One region of the Lysinibacillus sp. RS11 genome, then DNA from elsewhere that is predicted to be linked to it. Evidence: riboswitches for the same ligand, from Rfam matches in the RefSeq annotation. Region 1 holds a riboswitch; each other region holds the start of a gene.
What was found. A riboswitch is a leader RNA that binds a small molecule or an ion and turns the genes downstream of it on or off. The one in region 1 is predicted to bind thiamine pyrophosphate.
Positions count from the first base shown of each region.

Region 2: another riboswitch for thiamine pyrophosphate. It lies ahead of AB9L17_RS12695 (ABC transporter substrate-binding protein); the one in region 1 lies ahead of thiT (energy-coupled thiamine transporter ThiT).
Region 3: another riboswitch for thiamine pyrophosphate. It lies ahead of thiC (phosphomethylpyrimidine synthase ThiC); the one in region 1 lies ahead of thiT (energy-coupled thiamine transporter ThiT).
Region 4: another riboswitch for thiamine pyrophosphate. It lies ahead of thiM (hydroxyethylthiazole kinase); the one in region 1 lies ahead of thiT (energy-coupled thiamine transporter ThiT).

Region 1 is NZ_CP168124.1:4,175,925-4,182,004, reverse strand. Features, by position in the region: gene AB9L17_RS21690 (GntP family permease) at 1-827, opposite strand, end outside; gene AB9L17_RS21685 (helix-turn-helix domain-containing protein) at 940-2,730, opposite strand; gene AB9L17_RS21680 (hypothetical protein) at 2,854-2,976, opposite strand; gene AB9L17_RS21675 (DUF4870 domain-containing protein) at 3,030-3,362, opposite strand; TPP riboswitch at 3,485-3,592, shown strand; gene thiT (energy-coupled thiamine transporter ThiT) at 3,750-4,310, shown strand; gene map (type I methionyl aminopeptidase) at 4,592-5,347, shown strand; gene AB9L17_RS21660 (tryptophan-rich sensory protein) at 5,389-6,080, opposite strand, start outside.
Region 2 is NZ_CP168124.1:2,492,296-2,498,375, forward strand. Features, by position in the region: gene AB9L17_RS12680 (ABC transporter ATP-binding protein) at 1-384, opposite strand, end outside; gene AB9L17_RS12685 (ABC transporter permease) at 362-1,132, opposite strand; gene AB9L17_RS12690 (thiamine-binding protein) at 1,132-1,422, opposite strand; gene AB9L17_RS12695 (ABC transporter substrate-binding protein) at 1,424-2,437, opposite strand; TPP riboswitch at 2,605-2,715, opposite strand; gene AB9L17_RS12700 (RNA polymerase sigma factor) at 2,902-3,393, shown strand; gene AB9L17_RS12705 (sigma factor regulator N-terminal domain-containing protein) at 3,393-4,304, shown strand; gene AB9L17_RS12710 (protein phosphatase 2C domain-containing protein) at 4,733-5,548, opposite strand; gene AB9L17_RS12715 (HIT family protein) at 5,541-5,993, opposite strand.
Region 3 is NZ_CP168124.1:209,940-216,019, reverse strand. Features, by position in the region: gene AB9L17_RS01160 (helix-turn-helix domain-containing protein) at 1-294, shown strand, start outside; gene AB9L17_RS01155 (catalase) at 624-2,129, shown strand; gene thiC (phosphomethylpyrimidine synthase ThiC) at 2,292-4,070, opposite strand; TPP riboswitch at 4,213-4,327, opposite strand; gene AB9L17_RS01145 (hypothetical protein) at 4,397-4,600, opposite strand; gene AB9L17_RS01140 (AEC family transporter) at 4,895-5,824, opposite strand; gene AB9L17_RS01135 (methyl-accepting chemotaxis protein) at 6,025-6,080, opposite strand, start outside.
Region 4 is NZ_CP168124.1:3,665,152-3,671,231, reverse strand. Features, by position in the region: gene AB9L17_RS18870 (cysteine desulfurase family protein) at 1-11, shown strand, start outside; gene thiI (tRNA uracil 4-sulfurtransferase ThiI) at 11-1,219, shown strand; gene AB9L17_RS18860 (alpha/beta-type small acid-soluble spore protein) at 1,361-1,579, shown strand; gene thiE (thiamine phosphate synthase) at 1,644-2,297, opposite strand; gene thiD (bifunctional hydroxymethylpyrimidine kinase/phosphomethylpyrimidine kinase) at 2,287-3,111, opposite strand; gene thiM (hydroxyethylthiazole kinase) at 3,111-3,866, opposite strand; TPP riboswitch at 3,955-4,053, opposite strand; gene mbcS (acyl-CoA synthetase MbcS) at 4,242-5,816, shown strand; gene sppA (signal peptide peptidase SppA) at 6,014-6,080, shown strand, end outside.

The DNA of each region.
Region 1 (6,080 bases):
ATAACGATGGAAACAAGCACCGTGAGTATTAATGTGTAGAGAATATCTACTTTAAAAACGTTTAATGTAACAATTAAGAAGATTGGTGGCAAAATACTTAAGATAAAAGGTGGTAATTTTCTCTCGCTTGCCTCAAAAGCTTTTGAATCCTGTTTTTCTGGATTTTTCATATTTTCATAAGTTTCACCACGCGCCTCAGATTTAGACAATTGACGCTTTAAATAGAAGCAATTAAAAAGAATAATGGTAATTGTAGCAACAATCCCAACAACCGGTGCTGCAGTAGCTGTTGTCCCTAAATATTTCGTTGGGATAATGTTTTGTACAGATGGTGAACCAGGAAGCATAGTCATCGTAAAGGTTGCCATGCCAAAGAAAAATGCTCCTGTAAATAGATGCCAAGGTATATTCATAGCTTTAAATAATGGCTTAGCTATTGGTAAAATAGCGAAAATAACAACGTATGTATTAATGCCACCTAATGTTAAAAAAGCACAAATGATGACGACTGCCATTAGCGCGTTAAATTTACTATGACGTCCCATAATATTTAAAAGTTTTTCTGCTATTGCACGAGCAGCGCCACTATCATCCATAAATTTACCGAAAATTGCGGCAAATAAGAAGATGAGGTAGTAATTTTTCATAAAGTTTATGAACCCGCTCATATAGTTGTCCTGTAGTGAATCTAAAATAGGCATTTGATTTAAAATGATGACGATTAAACTGGCAATTGGCGCAATAATAATGATACTGAAACCACGTAGTGCTAGAAAAATTAATAAAGCCAGTGAAGCAATAATCGTAAACAAACTCCACATTTCCATTCCTGTTAAGCCCCCCTTGCTTAATACAAATATTCTGAAAATTCAACAAGTAGGGTTTAGTATAACAATGAATACTAATAAAATACTATGTAAAAACAGACAAAGATAAGAACTACACTTTGTCTGTTTTGGCCAACTTTGCGTTTTGTAAGTAGGAAAGCATATAGATTGCGAGATTTAATTCAAACATAGTTTTCCCGTTTTGTTCATCAATTTCTATCAATGAAAAAATTGTCTGAAGTCTATATTTGATGGTGTTTAGGTGTACAAAGCATGCCTCGGCTGTTTGTTTGCGATTCTGATTATTCTCGAAAAATACCTTTAATGTATATAACAAATCAGTTTTATGCTGTTTGTCATATTTGATAATGGGTCCAAGTTTCATCTCTACATATTCTGCCATTTCCTGTGGGTCGGTATTTAAGAAAAGGGTGTAAGGTCCAAGCTTATCGTAGGATAAAATGAACGGTGCTTGTTCGAGTGTTTGTAAATAGTCTATGCACTTTTTTGAGTCCCGGTAAGAACTGGAGATATTTTCAATTGTGTCGAAGTGTCTCCCAAGGCCAACCATAAACGAAAGTGAATGGTACTTTTTAGAATCCTGATCGAGGAGCTTGAAAAAATGTTGAATGCTTTCTTTAAATTGTTCAACTGGTTCTCTTAGATTGTTCATAAATAAAAAATGGTAGTGCGAATCATGTTCTGAGATGAAAACTGGTAAGGAAAATAAACGTGTTAAACGATAGAGTAGCTTACTAAATTGTTGCTGCTTTTTTTTAGTTTGAGCAACACCATACTTACTTCCTTCAAGCTGTAGAGTAGCACATAAATAATGGGTAGCTTGTTGGGCCTCTTGGCGTTTATAAAAGGCATTAAAATTCAAGTTTAGTAGCTGTTGTAACAAATAACCATCATATTTAAAAGAAATTTCAAGCTCTTTTTCCTCCTCTGCTAATTGTAAGGCGAAAAGAGCGCTTGCCTGTTCTACTGCGAATAAATCTAGAGGATCCATCTGTAAATGGTGATCCATAACAATCAACAGTATTCCTATAACACCCCGCTCTATATGGATGGGAAACAAATAGCTTACATACATTTCATGGTTGATTGGTATATGTACTTGATGTCGCACGCACTGCTGAACAACTGTATGAAGATGCTCTGATTCTTGCTCTTTTAAAATTTCGGTTGCAAGCTTTGCTGTTGAAGAAGATGCGACAAGTAAATCGTAAAAATCAGTGATAATAGCTACAGACTGTCCTAGTAAGGAAGCGAGTGTATCAATCATTTCGTTTAGTCGACCTCGTGTTAAAGAGACACGTGTTAAAGCATTATAAATACGTTTAGAACGCTCATTTTGAGTAAATAATTTTGCGTTTTCGATGGCAATCGAGGACTGATTTGCAAATGCTTGTAGCATTGTTAAATCACTATTTTCAAACTGTGTATCTCCTGAAAAGTTAACAATCGTTAACACGCCTATACATGAATTACTTTTATCAAGAAGCGGAGCACAAACAGCACTTTTCGGGTAAGTAAAATCACCGACTGCTTTTGTATAGTTTTCTTCATACTGTGGAAATAAATCGGCCATGTTTTCAGTTACATCATCGCTAGAGTGGAATCTAAATGCCTTCTTTTGAGAGAACACTTTTCCAGTCATCCCTTCATTTGAGGCAAGGTGAATTTTCTTCAAGTAAGCTAGATCATAACCAATAGCATGCTTAGCAATTAGACGATTTGTTTCTGTATTTAACATAAACAGCACACCTGCATCAGCACCTTTAATCACATGGAGTACTTCACTAATAAGTTTTTCTAACACTTGGTCTATATCGAGTGTTGAGGTTAGGACCTGCGCAGCGTTAACCAAGCTCATTAATTGTTTTTCGGTATTTATCATAAACAGCTCCTCATGTGTATTGCTAAATTTTATTTTACAGTGCCATATAGAAGATAGCGAACTGTTAATTAGCGAAAAATAAAGAATCTGCTGAAAAAAGTAAGCAGATTCTTGTTATTAACCCTATTTATAGATGTTTTTGGAGTGATTAGTCGTTGCTTTCTTTGTAGCGATTACTTTTTTTACAATCGGGATCACGATAGGTGCTAATTTTACGGCGGTTTTAACAACTTTAGATACTTTCATAAAAATCCAGCTCCTTTGACTATTAGTACTACTGTTCAATGCCGTAATGAAACTTATCGGATAACGCGAACGGCTTGAACAATATTCCAAATGACGATTCCTAGAGTGATGAGTAAGTAAATTGCCATTGAAGCAAACCAGATGATAAGAAACGTAGTGCTGTCTGAGTTCGAGTCAAAATTGTTCAATGATAAGGTTGAGAAAATAAAGACGGCAAAGAAGATAATTCCAAACACGAATGGAATTAAATGTGATATAAGTGCTCGGATAGAGTTTTTCTTTACGTAGTCATCTTTTGAAACAAAGTACACTACTAATGGCACAATAACAGGTGCGAAAAAAATACTGAGATAACTAAAGGCAGATAAAGTTTTTTGGTTCTCCATAGTTGTACCTCCTTTTTTTATATTTACGCATGAAAAGCGGGAAAGTTTCAAAAAAAAGTTGGGAGAGGTTGTAATCATCACCATGTTTTCGTACAATGAGGTTGTTCAAATAATTTAGATGTAACGACCACAAGGGGAGCTGATGATGTCAGCTGAGACTGGGCACGTAATGCCTTGACTCTTTGAACCTGTAAGTTAACGCTTGCGTAGGGATGTGGATAGAAACTGACACTTTTACGATGTGAGGCTCTGTCCTGGCATCGTTTTTCTTTATACAGCCGAAAGCGTGCCGAATGAAGATGAAAGCATTTGATGTCAGATAGGGACATATCAGCGCATTTCTATTCCTTCTCTTGTATCCTACATCGGAACAAAGGAGAGAATAATATGGACAATAAACGATTATTAATGCTTGTGGAAATTGCGATATTCGCAGCGATTGGCCTTGTGCTCGATCAAGTTTCCTTTAAAGTATGGGCACAAGGTGGTTCTGTTAGCCTTGTGATGGTGCCAATTATTTTAATAGCATTCCGTTGGGGCCTTATTCCAGGGCTAACAACGGGCTTACTAATTGGTGTTATGCAGACAATGTTTGGTGCTACAATTGTACATTGGCTTCAAGGATTACTCGATTATGGTGTTGCCTTCACAGTAGTTGGTTTAGCAGCGGTTGTTCGCCAACCAGTGCTAGAAGCTGCCAAAAATTTAAACAAAACAAAAATGGCGCTTTATATTATTTTAGGAACTGTATTCGCAGGGTTTTTACGTTATGCTGCACATACAACTGCTGGCGCTGTATTTTTCTCAGAGTATGCTGGCGATCAAAATGCATGGATCTATTCAATCATCTATAATGGTACATATATGCTGCCAGCAACGATTTTAACAGCAATTGTCGGAGTCCTGTTATTTACAGCAGCTCCTCAATTAATGCAACGAAAATCATAATTATTATGCCCTTCACATGAGTGGAGGGTTTTTTTAGCCAGTTAGGGATGACATTTGTTGAAAAGTATACAATGTATATAAGTTGATCTTCGTTCCGACTGTACGCCCCTAGGAAAGCGCCCAGTCGGAATGGAAATCAACCACACGTTAAGATGATGAGCCTGTTTTTTAGCACTTTACAATTTATAATGGCATATAATAATTAAAGCGTTTAGCGTTTTTTGTATAAAAAGTTATGTTATATTAATGAATAGATATTAGATGAAAGGGACGTTAAAAAAATGATCGTAAAAACGCAAGAAGAGATTGAAGCCTTTAAAAAAATCGGCCGTATTTGTGCTGAAATTCGTGAAGCAATGAAGGCAGCTACAAAACCAGGAGTAACAACACTTGAACTAGATGAAATTGCAGGCCGTATGTTTGCTGAGGCAGGAGCAATTTCTGGACCTAAAGGGGAATATGATTTCCCAGGATACACATGTATTAGTGTGAATGAGGAAGTGGCACATGGTATTCCAGGTAAACGTGTGATTGAAGAGGGAGATATCGTAAACATTGATGTATCTGGTTCATTAAATGGCTACTTTGCAGATACGGGCATTTCATTTGTAGTTGGTAAAGGCTATGAAGATAAAGAAAAACTGTGTCGTATAGCTAAAAGTGCTTTTGATCGTGCGATGACAAAAGTAAAAGCTGGCTCAAAATTAAACCAAATCGGAAAAGCTGTTGAACGTGAAGCATATGCCAATGATTTAACAGTGATTATGAACCTAACAGGTCATGGTTTAGGTCGTTCGTTACACGATGAGCCAAATCATATTTTAAACTATTATGATGCATGGGATTCTACAATTATGAAAGAGGGTATGGTACTTGCAGTCGAGCCCTTCATCTCAGCTAAAGCGGAGCATATTGTCGAAGCTGGTGATGGCTGGACATTCGTTACGCCAGACAAATCATTAGTTGCCCAAATTGAGCATTCCATTATCGTTACAAAGGATAAACCAATCATTTTAACAACATTAGATGAAGAATAATATACTTAGTTATGTAAAGACTAAAAATCCTGCAAACCAATTTATTTTTGGTAGGCAGGATTTTTTTTAATAAATAATATACCGACAAGTAGCACACCACATAAAAATAAGGCTGCCGTTGTCACAAGTAGCTCATCCAAACCATTATGTAATGCGACTCCAACATAGGACCAGATAAATACACTGGGATACATAATATCAAAATGGTGGAATCGAATATGTAGCGCTATTGCGACTCCGATTGTCAGTAAAATAACTGCCCAAAGTGGATTACTAAGGCCAAAACCGTTCCATTGATAAGATGTTAGCGTAAAGCTTACGTTAGTCATTAGTATAAATGTAACCCATGCCAAGTAAATCGAGAAGGGTATACGACCTGAAGGTGAGTTATCGCTGTGAGGATACGTATTGTACAACAAAAATAAATACAGTACTAAAATAAACATACTGGCGATTGTCACGATAAATAGTTCGTGATGCCAAACAACAATTGTTAACGCCTGCATGATACATATGCTACTAAAGAGAACAGTCTGTTTAATAGTTGTCTTTTTAATATTCATGACTAACCAATAACCAAGTAACATGTAAATCACAATCCAAATCACATAGCTAGCATTAAAAGGTGCAAATATTACAGGAAAACGATTTGAGATTTCTAACGAAGATTGACCGTTTATTTTCATGAAATAGGATGTAAAGGTTAGGATAAGTGAGACAATAAAAGTTACTG
Region 2 (6,080 bases), 1.7 Mb from region 1:
GCCAGATAGCTCATTTGGATACGCATTTTCAAACGATGCAAGTCCCACTTTCTCTAACCATTCCTTGGCACGTTCAATATTCGGTTTTTGCTGGAGCTCCTCAACAATCGTGACATTTTCTACTATCGTACGCCACGGCAGTAAGCATGGTTGCTGAGGCATATAGCCAATCGTTCCTCTTTTTTGCTGGATATCTGTACCGTTTAATAAGATAGCTCCTTTATCAATAGAAGACACACCACCCATTAGTTGAAAGAGTGTGCTTTTCCCACTCCCTGACGGACCAATAATCGCAACAAATTCCCCATCCTTCACTTCAAACGATAAATTACGAATAACTTGAAGAGAATCAAATGATTTATCAATGTTTTGAATGCTGAGCATGTAATCCTCTCCCCTTCACAACAAGCTTTTCTATTAATCGAATAACACTAAATAATAGTAAACTTAAAAAAACAATGGCAAAAATCGCAACAAATACGCGGTCTGTTCGAAATGAAGACTGTGCCAATGTCATATAGACACCAATCCCCTTTTTCGCCCCTAGCCATTCGGCAATAACAGCTCCCATAACGCTATAGGTCGCCGCAATCTTAATGCCTGAAAAAATCGCTGGATACGCGTACGGCCATTCAAGCTTCCAAAAGGTTTGTGCTTTCGTCGCACCAATCATCTCAAAATAATACTTCAGCTCTGGCGAGGTTTGACGGAAGCCATCCATTGCCGAGATCACAATGGGGAAAAAGCACACGAGACAAATAATAATAAGCTTTGGCAATAAACCAAACCCAAACCAAATGATTAATAACGGTGCTAGGACGAGCACAGGAACATTCTGCGACATAATGAGAATAGGGTAAAATAGCTCCCGAATAAACGTAAAACGATGTAATATCACAGCAACCGTTAGCCCGCACAATATCCCGATGGCAAGACCTAGAATTGCTAATTGAACAGTTGCTAATACATGCGGCAAGAACGTATCATACGATTGAAAGCCTTCTTTCAAAATGGCACTCGGTGCTGGCAATAACCAATGCGGAACGTCTGCAAAACGGACAATTAGTTCCCATATAGATAAGAGGAAGGCGATAAAAATTATCGTCCTTCCTTGTTTTATTGCCGACTTCATCAATGGTATTTCTCCGTTAACTTCTCCATTGTAATACCTGATGGCTGATATAAAATTTTCACTTGTGTAATAACATTGATCGCACCAAGTTCAATCATTTTAACATTCATTTTTTCAATGATTTGTAGCAACGACGATAGCTCACCCTCCATCGTCGTTTCGAGCGGGTGTACTTCATATTTCACTCCTGATGCGTCAATAATAGCAATTGCCGCATCGACATAAGGGATCACATCTTCATATTTTTCAGTTTTCGGGATAATTTGTACGCTTACTAATGAATTCGCCATACTATTTTGTCTCCTTTTTCGGTAAAAAGTCGTTTGTAAATGCTTGTTCTGCGTTAAATTCGCCCTCTAAAACCTTGTTGCTAGCCATCCATTTTGCGTAGTTTTCCCAAACAGTCAGCTTTTGCTCACCCCATTGAGCGGCATCGTCTTGATATTTATCTGCTAGCCATTCCTGACTTTTATGCACAAGCTCTTTATCTAAGTCAGGTACCGCTTCTAATAAAATATCAGCTGCCTCACTTGGATGACTTATCGCATATTCATAGCCCTTTGTAGTAGCAGCGACAAAGGCTTTTACCGTATCTGGATCATCCTTAATCATTTTTTCATTCGTAGCAAGTACAGGCGTATAATAATCAAGTTGATCGCTATAATCTGTTAAATAAAGCATGTTCAGCTTTTCACCACGAAGTTCTGCTTCAATGCCTGTCCATGCATAATAAATCCACGCAAAATCAATATCCTTTTGCATCATTGTGAAGAAATCTAAATCGCCTGCATTAACAATATCTAGCTTATTAATATCCGCATTTTCTGTTTGCATAAGTGATTGCAGGACAGCTTGTTCAACCGGTGCACCCCAACCACCATATGTTTTCCCTTCAAAATCTTTAGGTGACTTAATCCCTTTAGATGCAATTGACGCAAAGCCAGAAGTATTATGTTGAATAATCGCTGCAATTGATACTAAAGGTACACCCTGCACACGTGCCTGTGTAATTCCTTCCTGATAGCTTACACCAAACTGTGCCTTACCAGACGCCACTAGCTGATCAGCACCCGTTTCGCCAGGTAATAAAATCTCAACATCTAAGCCCTGTTCCTTAAAGTAACCAAGTTTCTCTGCTACATATAACCCCGTGTGATTTGTGTTCGGTGTCCAATCTAGCACGACCGATACTTTTTTTAATGCATTCGCATCGTTTTTATCCTTAGTATCTTTTGTCTCCTCTTTTTCGCTACAGCCCACAAGTGTTAAAAGCGCAGCCATTAGGATCAATAACCATTTTTTCATGCTGAATCCTCCTAGAAAGTAATTTGAAAGTGTTCATGAACGAATGTTTTAACCATAAGAAAGCGTATCCATAGTCAGTATGCACCCAAGGTTATCGCGTATAACAAAAACATAAAAAAACGCCTAGGATTCCCCCAGACGTTTTACAATCAGTATCAAAAACTTTCTTTTTTTGAATAGATGTTCCCTACGCTGGTACGAGCCAAATCAGGTTCAAAGGGTCAGCGTCTATCGGACACAATCTCAGCTGGCAACTACCAGCCCCCCTACATTCTTTCCATATGAACTTTTCGTGATTATTATAACCATACCTATCTTTAAAAGACAAGGCTCTATTTCATATTTAATGTAATGTCATTTCAGAAGGCAATGTGAAACACAGCCTTTATTCTATAATAACTTTATATATAAGTGTATACATTTGTGAGTACTCATTCGTTGTATAAGTGTAAGGAGGACCAACAATGAGAAAAGAAAATGAACTGACCTCCTATCTAATCCATTTAGGAGAGGAAGTGTTCAAACTATTACGAATGAAAGGAGCTAATAAAGAAGATGCAGAAGATATCATTCAAAACACCTTTTACAAAGTTTACACACTATTGGATGACCTAACTGAGACTAATCTGCGTCCATGGTTTTTTAGAGTAGCACTCAATCAGTATATTGACTTGAAAAGGAAAAAGGAGCATAAGAACATTTACATCACCAAGGAAATATATTCAAAGCTCCAACACATCGATGATCACTTTGATACGTTGCTAAATAAGGATGAAATTTTCTATTTATTAAAAGACATAAAAAAAGAATATAAAGAAATATTCTTTTTAAAGTATTACTATGATTTTTCATATGAAGAAATTGCTACTTTGTTAGATATTCAAGTAGATAGCGTCAAGCAAAAATTATATCGCGCACGTAAATGCATTCACTCAAAAACAGGAGGTACCTATTAATGGAAACTTCGTTAAATGTCGCTTTAAAAAAAGCTAAGCGAAAACAATTATTAAAAATTATCATCACTTCAATTATTGTAGTACTACTTCTCTGCCCTATCTTTTATAAAACCGGTAACTACTTTGCAGCAAAAAGTTCTAACAGACTGCACGAACAGCTTTTTTTACATAATGCTATTGCTGAACCTAATATACAAATCGACTCTCAAGTAACGAGTAATTCTTCCATGTTTGGTGGAAACATTATCACAAACCGTTCGAAGAATATTAATGGTTATGTCGTTCCATGGAGCACGCTTACAAGTTCATACGGTTGGCTTCGCCTCAATATTGATACGAACGAGTTAGTACCAGGGTTTTATTGGTCTGATACAGAGTACTATGAGTACGATAAACAGACAAAAACTAAATCAGCGACATTTTATCATCCATCCATTCAAAAATACTTTAACGATGTACCAAACGAACTCGGCGAAATTTCGCAACTGGAGAATCACGTTGCAGAAGTTGCCGTTTCTTTCAACAAACCTTATACATTACAAGAAATACAAGAGAAAATTCCTAGCAATTTAAACATCGTATGGTTATATATGACTTCCCGAATTACGGATGAAAGTAATGGACCTGCTGGTTTAGAGGTTTATGGCTTTGATCCAGCCGATTCACCGAAAGAGGCCTACGATGACTTTATTGATACACTTCAAGAATATGATGCGAATAAAAATGACGAAACCATCCAAGAGTTTTTAAATTCAAATAAAGATAAACGGTTTGAAGAAGTGAAAATTTTAGGGGTCATGCTCACTGGCAAAACAAATAATTTTAAAGCCTTAGAGAATCAAGATTTTATCCGTGGTGCTTCAGTAGGCGCCACTGCACCAATCGTTCCTTATATTAAGCCAGAAAAATAAAGTAAAATGACCAGATATCAAAGGTCTGATCGATCCCTAGATTATTCTAAAATAAATCTAGAGTGAAAATTTTACTGTTATAGTATGATAACGTTAAAGTTTTTTTCAGCATTTAGAAGATGATATTGAACTACGGAAAGAGGAAAGTATCTTTTTCTTTTATCTGGCGTCTTATAATGCTAACGTATATGTTATTTCTTTAGGCATGTGATGAAAAAGGGTTAACGGACTTCCCTTCATTTCTTAAAAATATTTTGTACAACATCATCAAACTGACATAGTAGATTTTTTGAGAACAAGTATAAAATAGAGACCTTTCTGATTTTGGGAAAGGTCTCTATTGTTCTCCATAAGTGTCGCAACTTACTATTAACAGGTTCGATACAGGGAGAAAACTTATATTAATTAGCATATTAATCAGTATTTGTTCACCTGTGATTACTTGGTAGAGTAGCTTCTTTTAGAATATTTACTTTCCAAGAAATTATGGTAGTACTATCTCTGACATTATTTTCTTGGATGTTTGTCAACATTGATTTAATGCTTTCTTCATCTTTAGAATGAAAGAAAGCATGATCAATTGTTGTTGGGTTTGAATATGGTTCATTAGGGCATTCAATTAGGCCATCTGTGGTCAGAAATAAGCGGTTTTCCCCTTGTCTCAATTCTTTTATTCCCACACTGTAACAAGGTACCTCTTGTTCAAAAGTATTAACTTGTCCTATCCATTCATAGAATTGTCTTTGATTGATTTGATATTGACCTAGTGCAGATAGTTCTGGGTGAAATACATAAAGGACACAATCCCCAACAGAAAACCACCAAATATATTTATCTTTTCTAACAACAATCAAACAAGCGGTTTCTCCTTTAACATTTCGACAAGTAGATAAGAATTCCTTAGATTGAAACATACTTAATACCTTTTCTTCTACCATCTTAAAAGTTTTTTGAGTTGTCGACATAGACAATAAATGCCTTATTTGAGGTTTTTCATTTTCGAACAATGCTACTACTCTTTCGGCACTCTCGGCTGTGTTATGTGCATCTAAAACAATAACGAATTCCCAATCTTCTCTTTCGTTAAACCATACTAGGCATCCATCTTCGTTCTTATATTGTCCTGCATTCGAATTGCCGCCATATCGACCCACAATTATATGTTCTATATGCTGAATGTTTACTTGATCTACAAAGTTTTCTTGACTTCCAACCCAACTAAAATCTTTGAAGTGATCATTCATATTGATTGTTCTCTAAATATGTTTTAATTCGATTACAAAGTTCAATAACATCATTGTTGTCACCCATAGGTGCATCTTCCCAATCGTAAACTTCCATCGGTCCCCAATGTTCTTTTGGTGTATTAGGATAACGAGCAACTAGGTGCATATGAAGATGCGGAACAGAATTTCCTGAAACAAGTGAGTAAATATGCTCTGCGTTTTCGGCTTCCTTTAGAGCTTTGCTGACTCTAGCCATTATGACACCGAATGCTTTTGCTTCTTCTACTGTCATTTCAGCAAGTGTCGGTACGTGTCTTTTTAGGTCAATCATAATATGACCTAAATAGTTAGGTTTTCCATTTCGATCAATGTGTCCTACATATACATATTCGTCTTCATAAATCATAACTCCAGAAGTTTCAATATTTCCAACGTGTTTATTGCAAATAAAACAGTCATTCATATGAATAATCCCCCTTTTTTTTGGTAGTTATAGAATTATAATATAAAAAACGTTGCATTTGCACAATTTTCTAAATATTTTTCCCTC
Region 3 (6,080 bases), 900 kb from region 1:
ATAGAAATTATTGATCAACAATTTCAGGATAGCGGGTTGTCTTTACCTTTCGTTGCTCATAAGTTAGGGATTAGTCCCAATTATTTAAGTACGATTTTTTCAAAGAAGCGAGGACTGCCATTTAAACGCTACCTACAGCAAGTCCGAATTCATAATGCTACAAAAATGCTTGTAGAAACAGATTTTGCTATTAGTGAAATTGCCTATTTAAATGGCTTTGATGATCCGAATTATTTCATTAAAATTTTTAAACAGCAAATTGGTATTACTCCTAATCGTTATCGTAAAGCTTGAAAAGAAGTACGCTAGAATTTTTCAATTAGCATAAATTTTTTCAATTTGAAAGGATTTTACACAAGGATTCTCTTTATTTCTATTTACCTTTAGTCGGGAAAATATAGAAGCATTTATCTTCTTATTTCTTTATAACGTTTTAGAAAAGCTTAAATACCACAAAAATCTATGCATATATTAATAATTCCACACATATATTTAAAGTTTATATCTTAATGTAAAAATTCTTTAACAATAATCATTATAATTTACTAGCAATTCTATTTTATATTTGTTATAGTAATTCATGAAGAGTTCAACTCTCATCTTTTTTCAGGAGGTAAACTAATATGACAAACGCAAATGATCGTAGCCGCCGCTTCACAACAGCAGGTGGTGCACCCGTAGTAAGCAACCATGACTCAATGTCAGCAGGTCCTCGTGGTCCTCTATTACTTCAAGATGTATGGTTAGTTGAAAAATTAGCAAACTTCAACCGTGAAGTGATTCCTGAACGTCGTATGCACGCTAAAGGCTCAGGTGCATTCGGTACTTTCACTGTAACTCATGATATTACTAAATATACAAAAGCTAAAATCTTCTCAGAGATTGGGAAAAAAACAGAAATGTTCGCACGCTTCTCAACTGTTGCGGGTGAGCGCGGTGCAGCAGATGCTGAGCGTGACATCCGTGGGTTCGCGCTTAAATTCTATACAGAAGAGGGCAACTGGGATTTAGTTGGTAATAATACACCTGTCTTCTTCTTCCGTGATCCATTACACTTTACTGATTTAAACCACGTGGTAAAACGTGATCCACGTACAAATATGAAAAACGCAAATTCAAACTGGGACTTCTGGACTTTATTACCAGAGGCACTTCACCAAGTAACAATAGTTATGTCTGACCGTGGTATCCCAGCTGGCTACCGCCATATGCATGGTTTCGGCTCTCACACTTATAGCTTCATTAATGCTGAAAACGAGCGCGTATGGGTTAAATTCCACTTCCGTACAGAGCAAAGTATTCAAAACTTAACTGGTGATGAGGCAGCGGAATTGATCGGTAAAGACCGTGAATCTTCACAACGCGATCTATATGAGTCAATCGAAAAAGGCGACTTCCCTAAATGGAAAATGTACATTCAAGTAATGACAGAAGAACAAGCTCGTGAATTACCATATAACCCATTTGACTTAACAAAAGTATGGTATAAAAAAGACTTCCCACTAATTCCTGTTGGTGAATTCGAGTTAAACAAAAATCCAGACAATTACTTTGCAGAGGTTGAACAAGCAGCGTTCGCACCATCTAACATTGTTCCTGGTATTAGCTTCTCTCCAGACAAAATGTTACAAGGTCGTATCTTTGCATATGCTGATGCACATCGCTACCGCTTAGGTGTAAACCACCACTCGCTTCCTGTAAACGCACCAAAATGCCCATTCCGTTCATTCCACCGCGATGGTGCTATGCGTTTCGATGGAAACCTTGGTTCAACTTTGGGCTATGAACCAAATAGCTACGGCGAATGGGAGCATAATTTAGACCATAAAGAACCTGACTTACGTATTGACGGTCATGCTGGTATCCACGACTTCCGTGAAGATGACAACAATTACTTCGAGCAGCCAGGTAAATTATTCCGTCTAATGTCGGCAGAAGAGCAACAACGCCTATTCGAAACTACAGCTAACGATATGGCACCAGTTGAGGAGTTCATCAAACGTCGTCACATCCTTCATTGCTATTTAGCTGATCCTGCATATGGTGAAGGTGTAGCAAAAGCGATGGGTCTTTCATTAGAAGGTATGGATCTTTCAAACCCATACGTAAAACAACCAACTAACGTTTAATTTATTTCAGCCTAGGCTTAATTGATATTTTCCACTTATTATTGATATCCAAATCCAACTTTTTACTCCATGCGAAGAGCAACTTCACATGGAGTTTTTTTACGTTTTAATGATTAAGAAAAGCTTGTGCCTAAAAAATAGACACAAGCCTTACGCTTTGCATTATTGATAAATCTGACTGCCCGCCTTTTTAAATTCCTCTGCCTTTTCCTGCATACCTTTATGAATAGCTTCCGTAGTATTCATATCTTTATCCTTTGCATAATTACGAATATCCTGCGAGATTCTCATACTACAAAACTTAGGTCCACACATCGAACAGAAGTGCGCTGTTTTCGCCCCTTCTGCAGGTAATGTTTCATCATGATATTCTACCGCTCGCTCTGGATCTAGCGCTAAGTTGAATTGATCGCGCCAGCGGAATTCGAAGCGTGCTTTAGATAATGCATCGTCACGCTGCTGTGCTCCCGGATGCCCTTTCGCTAAATCAGCTGCGTGTGCAGCAATTTTATACGTAATAACCCCTACTCGAACATCCTCCCGATTTGGTAATCCTAAATGTTCTTTAGGTGTTACATAGCACAGCATTGCCGTACCAAACCAGCCTATCATTGCAGCACCAATAGCTGATGTAATATGGTCATAGCCAGGAGCGATATCTGTTGTCAACGGCCCTAAAGTATAGAAAGGAGCTTCCTTACACACCTCTAACTGCTTGTCCATGTTTTCTTTAATAAGATGCATTGGTACATGCCCTGGTCCTTCTACCATCACCTGTACATCATGCTTCCAGGCAATTTGCGTTAATTCCCCTAGCGTTTCTAGCTCCGCAAACTGCGCCTCATCATTAGCATCTGCGATAGAACCTGGACGTAAACCGTCACCTAAGGAGAAGGCAACATCATATGTTTTCATAATTTCGCAGATTTCTTCAAAATGCGTATATAAGAAGCTCTCTTGGTGATGATATAAACACCATTGTGCCATAATCGAACCGCCACGGGACACTATACCCGTTACACGATTCGCCGTTAATGGTACATAGCGCAGCAATACCCCTGCGTGAATTGTGAAATAATCAACACCTTGCTCAGCCTGCTCAATCAACGTATCACGATACACTTCCCACGTTAAATCCTCTGCCACACCATTTACTTTTTCTAGCGCTTGATAAATCGGTACTGTCCCTACTGGCACTGCGGCATTACGGATAATCCATTCACGCGTCGTATGAATATGCTTACCAGTCGATAAATCCATAATGTTATCAGCGCCCCAACGGGTAGCCCACGTCATTTTTTCTACCTCTTCCGCAATAGAGGATGACACCGCTGAATTTCCAATATTGGCGTTAATTTTTACATGAAAATTACGTCCAATAATCATTGGCTCGGCCTCAGGGTGGTTAATATTAGAAGGTAAAATAGCTCGACCCGCCGCAATCTCTGAGCGCACAAATTCAGGATCTATGTTTTCGCGAATCGCTACAAACTCCATTTCTGGTGTAATAATTCCTTTTCGCGCATAGTGAAGCTGAGTTATATTTCCACCTTTCTTAGCACGTAGAGGTTTTCTAGATAAATCCGGAAAAACATTTTCTTGAATACGAGGATCATCCGCATTACGGAAACCGTTATCCTCTGGCTTGATTGTACGACCTTCGTATTCCTCGACGTCACCTCGTTCTCTGATCCATGCACTACGTAAAGTTGGCAATCCTTTCGTAATATCTACCTTATATGCAGGATCCGTATACGGACCACTCGTATCATAGACACGAACTGGCGCATTTTCCTCTTCACCGAAGCTACCTGTCGTTGGACTTAAAGCAATCTCACGCATTGGCACTAAAATATCTGGTCGTGATCCTTCCACATACACTTTTTTGCTTCCATCAAAATTTGACATAATCGTAATATTCTTTTCGCTAACTGTTGTCATGAACTATTTCGCTCCCGTTTTTACGTATTTTTATACAAGGACCAAATCTAGCTCACCCCTCAAAAAAACAAAAGCCGAATCCAAAATTTTTTTTGGATCCGGCTAAGAATGTAAAGGTATAGTTATCGCAAAGAGCTTATATTGCAATAAAGGTTAACTTTCCCACGCTGGTATGAGCCAGATCAGGTCCAAAGGGTCAAGAAACCTCTATGCGTTTCCCTCTCAGCCCGACTCATCAGACTCCCCTAGTTAATGCTATTAAGTTTGATGCTAGTGTAGCAGATATTGCTAAGAGATGGAAGCTTCATTTGATAATTTTTGGCTTATTACCCAAACGTGAGGTTGATTTCCGTTCCGACTGGGCGCTTTGTAGCTGTCGCTTTGCTTTCGCTACAGAAAACATTTGTTGCTGACGCTTCGCTTTCGCACAGATAAAACATTTGCCGCTGACGCTTCGCTTTCGCGCAGAGCAGAGCTTCCTGGGGGGCGTCCGATGAGCCGCTTCGCTTCGCTACAGGGTCTCGGGCCAATAGATGTTTTTTGCGCGAAAGCGTAGTGCTAACGTAGCGGCAGCAGAGGGGTTTGTTTGTGCGAAAGCGCAGCGACAGCAGCAGCACCGATGTTGGTCACGAAGGCATTATCACAGGACGTGATGTTTTTAGCCTTCGTTCCTCTATTGCTAATCCCCAAGGAGTCGCCCAGTCTCCACTCCAATCAACTATATATACGGCGTACGTTTTAACAAAATATTTTTATAAATCGGTAGTAAAGCCTCACACTCCAGAACGGCTGTCACTCTATCTTAGTCCGAAAACAACTAGCCGTTAGGTAAACAACAGTTCCGCTACATAAATCACAATTGTCACGGTAATACAGCTTACAATCGTTGAGAATAAAACAGTTTGTGCGGCAGTTGCCGATTCCACATCGTATTCTAATGCTAGACTAGAGCTATTACGTGATGTCGGGAAAGAACTAGCTATAAAAAGAGATTGTGCCACGACACCGTCTAAGCCAAGTGTAAAAATAATAAGTAAAGCTACAGCTGGCCCTATGATTAGTCGTGTAAAACAACTAATAAATACCGTCTTATTGAACATCGATTTGATTTCAAGCTGTGATAGCTGTGCCCCTAACGTTATTAACGCTACAGCGATAAAGCCATCTGCCACATGGTCTATCGGAATTTTTATAAACTGTGGAATAGTGATATCAAAATAGTTCATCGCTACACCAATAATAAGGGCATGAATAATAGGCATTTTGAGGAAATCTTTCACAATAGACATGCCTGATTTTGTTGAAGAAATTAAATTGTACAAGCCGTATGTATAAGTCGTCATATTTTGAAAGATTACGAGAATGACCTGAATCGCTACTCCAATCGGCTGCGTCACAAAAATCATTTGTGCAACTGGAATACCATAGTTGCCCGAATTAATAAGGACTACACTATTTTTAAACACTGCAGCCTCTGTTTTTACTAAACCAAGTCCCTTTGCTATAAAGTGACTAAGCACCATTTGGCTGCCGATAAAGAGTACAATAAATAATGCAACTTCTACAAGAACTGGCAGCTCTATACGCGTTTCGTATAAATTCACAAAAACAGCTGCTGGCATAAAGCAATATGTAATAAGCTGAGATAATGCCTTTAAATTAAAGTGAAATTTCTTTTGTAAAACTGCGCCAAGTACTAGAAGCACCAAAATAGGAGCGACAATCTGGAAGAAAATCATACCGAGATACATCATAGTGATGTCCCCCTTTCCTTTCCTATAGTAGTGCTGTTTTTTCGCTCGGTCAATGCACCTCAATGTTATCTCATCATTCATGAAAGGTATTTTCTTCTGAAATGTACAATACTAATCCAGTGTTTTTTATCGGGAAAAATGCAAAAAAGAAAGACTGCCTCCGAAATCAGGCAGTCCTTCTTAAAATTCATCCTTTAACATTAAGCAAGCTTAAATCGATTAACGACCGCTTGTAATTCATTGGAAATCTCTTTCA
Region 4 (6,080 bases), 510 kb from region 1:
AATATAAATAATGATTTGGAAAGAAATTTTAATTCGATATGGCGAGCTTTCTACAAAAGGACGCAATAAAATGGACTTTATTCGCCGTTTACGTGAGAATATTCGTCATGCATTTGCAGATTTAGGACACTTACACATTCGTACAGAGCGTGATCGTATGTTTATTGCCATTCAAAATGAAGAACAAATGGACGTTCTAGTAAAAGGATTACCCAAAATTTTTGGCATTCAATCATTTAGTCCAGTTGCTGCATGTGAAAAAGATATGGAAGCAATGAAAAAGCTTGCGATAACTATTATGGATACATTTAAAAATGAACAACGTACTTTTAAAGTAGAAGTAAAGCGTACAGATAAAACATTTCCTTTAGAATCTCATGCCATTCAACGTGAAATTGGTGGTTATGTTTTACCGCAGTTTAAAAACTTATCAGTAAAAGTGAAGCAACCCGATATCGAGCTTCGAGTAGAAGTTCGCCATGATGCAACATATATGATGGCACAAGTTATTCCGGGTGCAGGTGGAATGCCAGTAGGTTCAAACGGAAAATCTCTATTAATGCTTTCTGGTGGTATAGATAGTCCTGTTGCTGGTTATTCAATGATGAAACGAGGAGTGCGCTTAGAGGCGATTCACTTCTTTAGCCCACCGTATACAAGCCAAAATTCATTGGAAAAAGTAAAGGTGCTTGCTAATGAATTAACGAAATTTGGAGCTAGTATACGTTTACATGTCATTCCTTTCACTGAAATTCAAGTTCTTATTAAAGAAAAAGTACCTTCTAATGTATCGATGACAACAACTCGCCGTATGATGTTAAAAGTCGCAGATAAAGTACGTGAAGAAATTGGTGCACTAGCAATTGTTACAGGTGAAAGTCTTGGTCAAGTAGCAAGTCAAACGCTTGAAAGCCTAACAGCTATCAATGCCGTAACCAACACACCAATTTTACGCCCATTAATCTCATCTGATAAATTAGAAATTATCGATATTGCAGAGAAAATTGGCACATACGAAACGTCTATCCAGCCATTTGAAGATTGCTGTACAATTTTTACTCCTGCAAGTCCAAAAACAAAACCAAAGCTTGAAAAGGTTGAGCATTATGAAAGCTTCTCGGATTTTGATGAACTAATTGAACGAGCAGTGAAAAATCGTGAGGTCTATATTTTCCCGAAAAAAGAGCAAGAAGCAGATAAATTTGCAGATCTTCTATAGAAGAAATTTGCGAGCCGACTCAAAAGTGCATTTTGAGTCGGCTTTTTTAGTTGGTTTCCTTCTGAGGTACAATTTACCTATAAAATTTTCGTATTAAAAATCTAATATCGCACATTCTATATTCACAAGGAGGTGAGAGACATGACTTCAAACAACAACCGCAGTTCAAACAAGCTTGCAGTACCTGGTGTACAACAAGCACTAGATCAAATGAAATACGAAATTGCACAAGAATTTGGTGTTCAATTAGGGGCTGACGCTTCAGCTCGTGCTAACGGTTCCGTTGGCGGTGAAATCACTAAACGTCTTGTACAAATGGCAGAATCTCAATTAAAAGGTATGCCAAACAACAACCAATAATTGCTTAAACAGCATTTATTAAACTTAAAACCAGTGACCGTAAAAGGCACTGGTTTTAGTTTGGTTAGATTTTGATTTTTTTATCCAATATTGAAAATGATTTAAGTGTAGAGATTGTATTTGAAATATCTTCACTTTCACAAATTGCAGAAATAACAGCAATTCCATCTGCACCAGCTTTAAATGCTGTATGGGCATTCGAGCAATTTAGTCCTCCTATTGCAACAATGGGGAGTTCGGGGTATTGTATGCGAACTTGCTGTAAAAATTTTGTCCCACTAGGTGGCTTGGCGTCCTTTTTAGAAGAGGTTGCAAAAATAGGACCAATTCCTACATAATCCGCACCGTATTGTAGAGCAGTTTGTAATTCAGCTTGTGAATGAACAGAAACACCTAAAATCATGCTACCAATTTTTTCGCGTACCATCGACACAGGCAAATCTTCTTGTCCAATATGAACACCATCTGCACCAAGTTTCACAGCGAGCTCTACATCATCATTAACAATAAACGGAACATTATACTGTTGACAGAGCTTTTGACATTCTTGCGCAAAATTTTCATAGGCTTGCCCAGTGAGTGTATTCGGTCCTTTTTCACGAAATTGAAACATGGTAATTCCAGATTGTAAAGCCTTCTCTAGAACGTTTAATGGCTTTTGAATTAAAACATTACTTGTACCCATAATAAAGTATAGCTGTAAATTATCACGTTTCATGAATGATCACCTCACACGACTCCTTATATTTTTGATAAGCAAAATGATTTGTTGGACCATGCCCATTGCCAATCGATAAATCATAAGTTATGGCTAATTGAATATATTTTTTGGCTTCCACAATCGCTTCTTTTATAGAAAATCCTCGTCCAATAAACGCAGTGAGTGCGGCAGAGAACGTACAGCCTGTTCCGTGTGTATTTTTTGTTGCAATACGCGAGGACTGCATGGAAAATGATTTGCCATCTTTAAAAAATACATAATCAATTGCATAATCGTTATCCGTTAAATGACCACCTTTAATGATGACACATTGTAAACCCTTTTGTAATAGGGTGTGTGCCGCGTCTTGAATATCTGCAAACGTTTTGATTTTTCTTCCGGTAAGTGTTTCAGCTTCAGGTATGTTTGGTGTAACGATTGTTGCTAAAGGAAGTAAATAACTACATAATGCTACAATTGCTTCTTGCTGTAATAAGCTTTCGCCACCTTTTGCAATCATGACAGGATCAACAATTAGCGGAATATTAACTTCAGCCAAAATACGTGCGATTGATTGAATGATTTCTGAGGAAAATAGCATTCCTGTTTTAACAGCACTAATTGAAAAATCCTCGATTAGTGCTTTAAGTTGTTTTTCAACAAAGCTAACTTCAATTGGTAAGACATCGGATACACCAAGTGTGTTCTGGGCAGTCAAAGCTGTAATAACAGATGTTCCAAAGACCTTTAATTCCTGAAATGTTTTTAAATCAGCCTGTATGCCTGCGCCGCCACCACTATCTGAACCAGCAATTGTTGTTACAATATGCATTATTTTTCACCATCCTTGGAAAGGCGATGTAATTCATTCAATACTGTAATTTGAAAATCGCCAATGTAATCTGTGGAAGAAGAAGCTTGTTCTGCCACTTTTTTATAAAGTGATAATGCATCGACTAATTGGTTATATGGTTCATTCCCTGTGGAGTAAGCAGCGCAACAAATTGCACTTAATAAGCAACCTGTTCCGGTGACTTCTGTCATTTGAGAATTTCCACCTGTAATCCATTGCTGATGTTCGCCATCAGTTATAAAATCCTTTTCACCGGTCACAATAACAATACAATTGTAGAGTTGAGCTATTTGCTTTGCCTCAATTTCTAAAGAAATTGAACCAGTACCACTATCTACGCCTTTTTGTTGCCAGTCTACATTGGCAATCGCCGCAAGCTCTCCAACATTACAACGAATAGCTGCAAATTTTATTTCCTTTAATAATTGCTGTACCGTCTGTTTACGGTAAGTTGTTGCACCTGCAGCAACAGGATCTAAAACAATGGGAATGCCCAGAGCATTAGCTTTTTTTCCTGCGAGTAGCATGGATTTTTTCATTTGATTATTTAGGGTACCGATATTTATCAATAAGCCTGAGGCAATAGCGACCATTTCTTCAACCTCATGACTGTCATCGGCCATTACTGGAGAAGCACCTATTGCTAATAAGCCATTTGCTTGGAAATTAGCTACAACATAATTAGTAATGCAATGAATAAGTGGATTTCGTTTACGGATCGTATGAAATATCAATTTATGTCCTCCTTATTGGATGGACGTAAGCGTGCAAAAAAGGCTCTTTTTCGTGCAGAAAAAACACGCAAAAGAGCCTTTCATCAGTAATTAGATGTGAATTGCTCCCTACGTCAGTATTAACTAACAGGTTCAAAGGGTCAGGTTTTACCTTCTCAACTCTAAATGAGTCCCCCTGCAATTATGCTTTTAGTTGACCAAAATGTACCATATTTTTCTTTCGTATTCAATAGAGAGTTTTTTTGAACGAAGACGTGACTGATGCCATATAGGAGAGCATGATAGTTGTCATGACTTTAACAAATTAGAGTGCCTTTCATTGAAAATGATGAAATTGGAGTTTTATAATGAGCATAGCAAAAGGGGGCATTTGCCATGAAACGACAAGATTTAATCGCACCAGAGTGGTATAACATTTCAGAGGAAATCGAAAAATATGCACAGGATTCTACAAAATGCGCATTAATAGTTTATAACGAAAACGAAGAAATTCAGTACATTACATATGCTTGTTTACTTGAAAAGGCTAATCAGGCAGCTCATGTATTTACATCACATGGTTTAACAAAAGGTGATGTTATTTTAGTCATGGTGCCAAGATCAGTTGAAGCGTATATCGTTTATCTTGGAGCCTTGAAGGCTGGGTTAACAATTATACCAAGCTCAGAAATGTTGAGAACTAAGGATATTGAATATCGCATCAATCACGCAAACGCAAAAGGCGTTGTTGTATTTGAGCCTTATATTGAGCAATTTGATGCTGTTAAAAATTCGCAAGGCATACAGCAATTTGTCATTGGTCATGCACATGAATCTTGGCAGCCGTTGTTTGAAAAAATGCAAAGCCAACCAACAACCTACATAAGCTCCACACCTACTAAAAGTACTGACATTGCATTTTTAGCTTATACGAGTGGTACAACAGGAAATCCAAAGGCAGCGGTACATACACATAGCTGGGGTTATGCACACTTACGAACAACTGCACCGAATTGGTTAGGTGTTCAAGAAGGTGACATTGTTTGGGCTACAGCAGCTCCAGGCTGGCAAAAATGGATTTGGAGTCCGTTTCTCGCTACATTAGGAAGTGGTGCAACAGCATTTGTCTACAAAGGTCACTTTGATGCGACAACATACCTTACACTGCTTGAAAAATTCAAGATTAATATTCTGTGCTGTACACCAACCGAATATCGATTTATGGCAGCACTTGAAAGTTTACAAAATTTTAATTTAAGTACAGTCCGTCAGGCTGTGTCAGCAGGTGAACCATTAAATAGCGAAGTGATAAAAGTATTTTCGGAGGTTTTGAATTTACAAGTACGAGATGGCTATGGACAAACAGAAAATACATTACTTGTTGGTACAATGGTAGGGACGAAGGCTAAAATTGGCTCGATGGGTAAACCTACTCCGGGGAATACTGTTGAAATTATCGATGATTTCGGAAAGGCAGTTGCAATTGGAGAAGTTGGAGACATTGCTGTGCATCGTGAAACACCTGCGTTATTTAAAAAATATTTACATGATCCAGAACGTACAAATCTACAATTTAGAGGCGATTGGTATATTACCGGAGATCGTGCATATAAAGATGAAGATGGTTATTTTTGGTTTGAAGGACGTGGAGATGATGTCATAATATCTTCTGGCTATACGATAGGTCCATTTGAAGTAGAAGATGCATTATTGAAGCATACAGCAGTTAAAGAAACTGCTGTTGTTGCGAGTCCAGATGAAGTTCGCGGAAATATTGTAAAGGCATTTGTAGTGCTCCGTGATGGAGAAATTGGTAATGAAGAACTGATTAAAAAACTACAAAATCATGTAAAGACTTTAACAGCACCTTATAAATACCCTCGTGCGATAGAATTTGTAACTGAACTACCAAAGACTTCATCAGGTAAAATTCGTCGTGTCGAATTGCGTGAACAAGAAAAAAATCAATAAAGTAGTCAATAATAATTTCCTGGGGAATTATGTTGAAGAAAATCAAAGTTCGTACTTTTTTTATGAACTTTGATTTTTTTCATGATTTTAGGTAATGTAATATAGGTTGAATAGGTTAAAACATTCGCCTATTATTGCAAAAAAAATGAAACAAATTAGAATGTCAATCGTATAACGTGATGAGGAGGCGGAAATTTATGAATGTTAAAAGGTGGGCTGCTTTAATAATTGCAGGTGTCTTATTAGTATTTTCATTGGGGATTA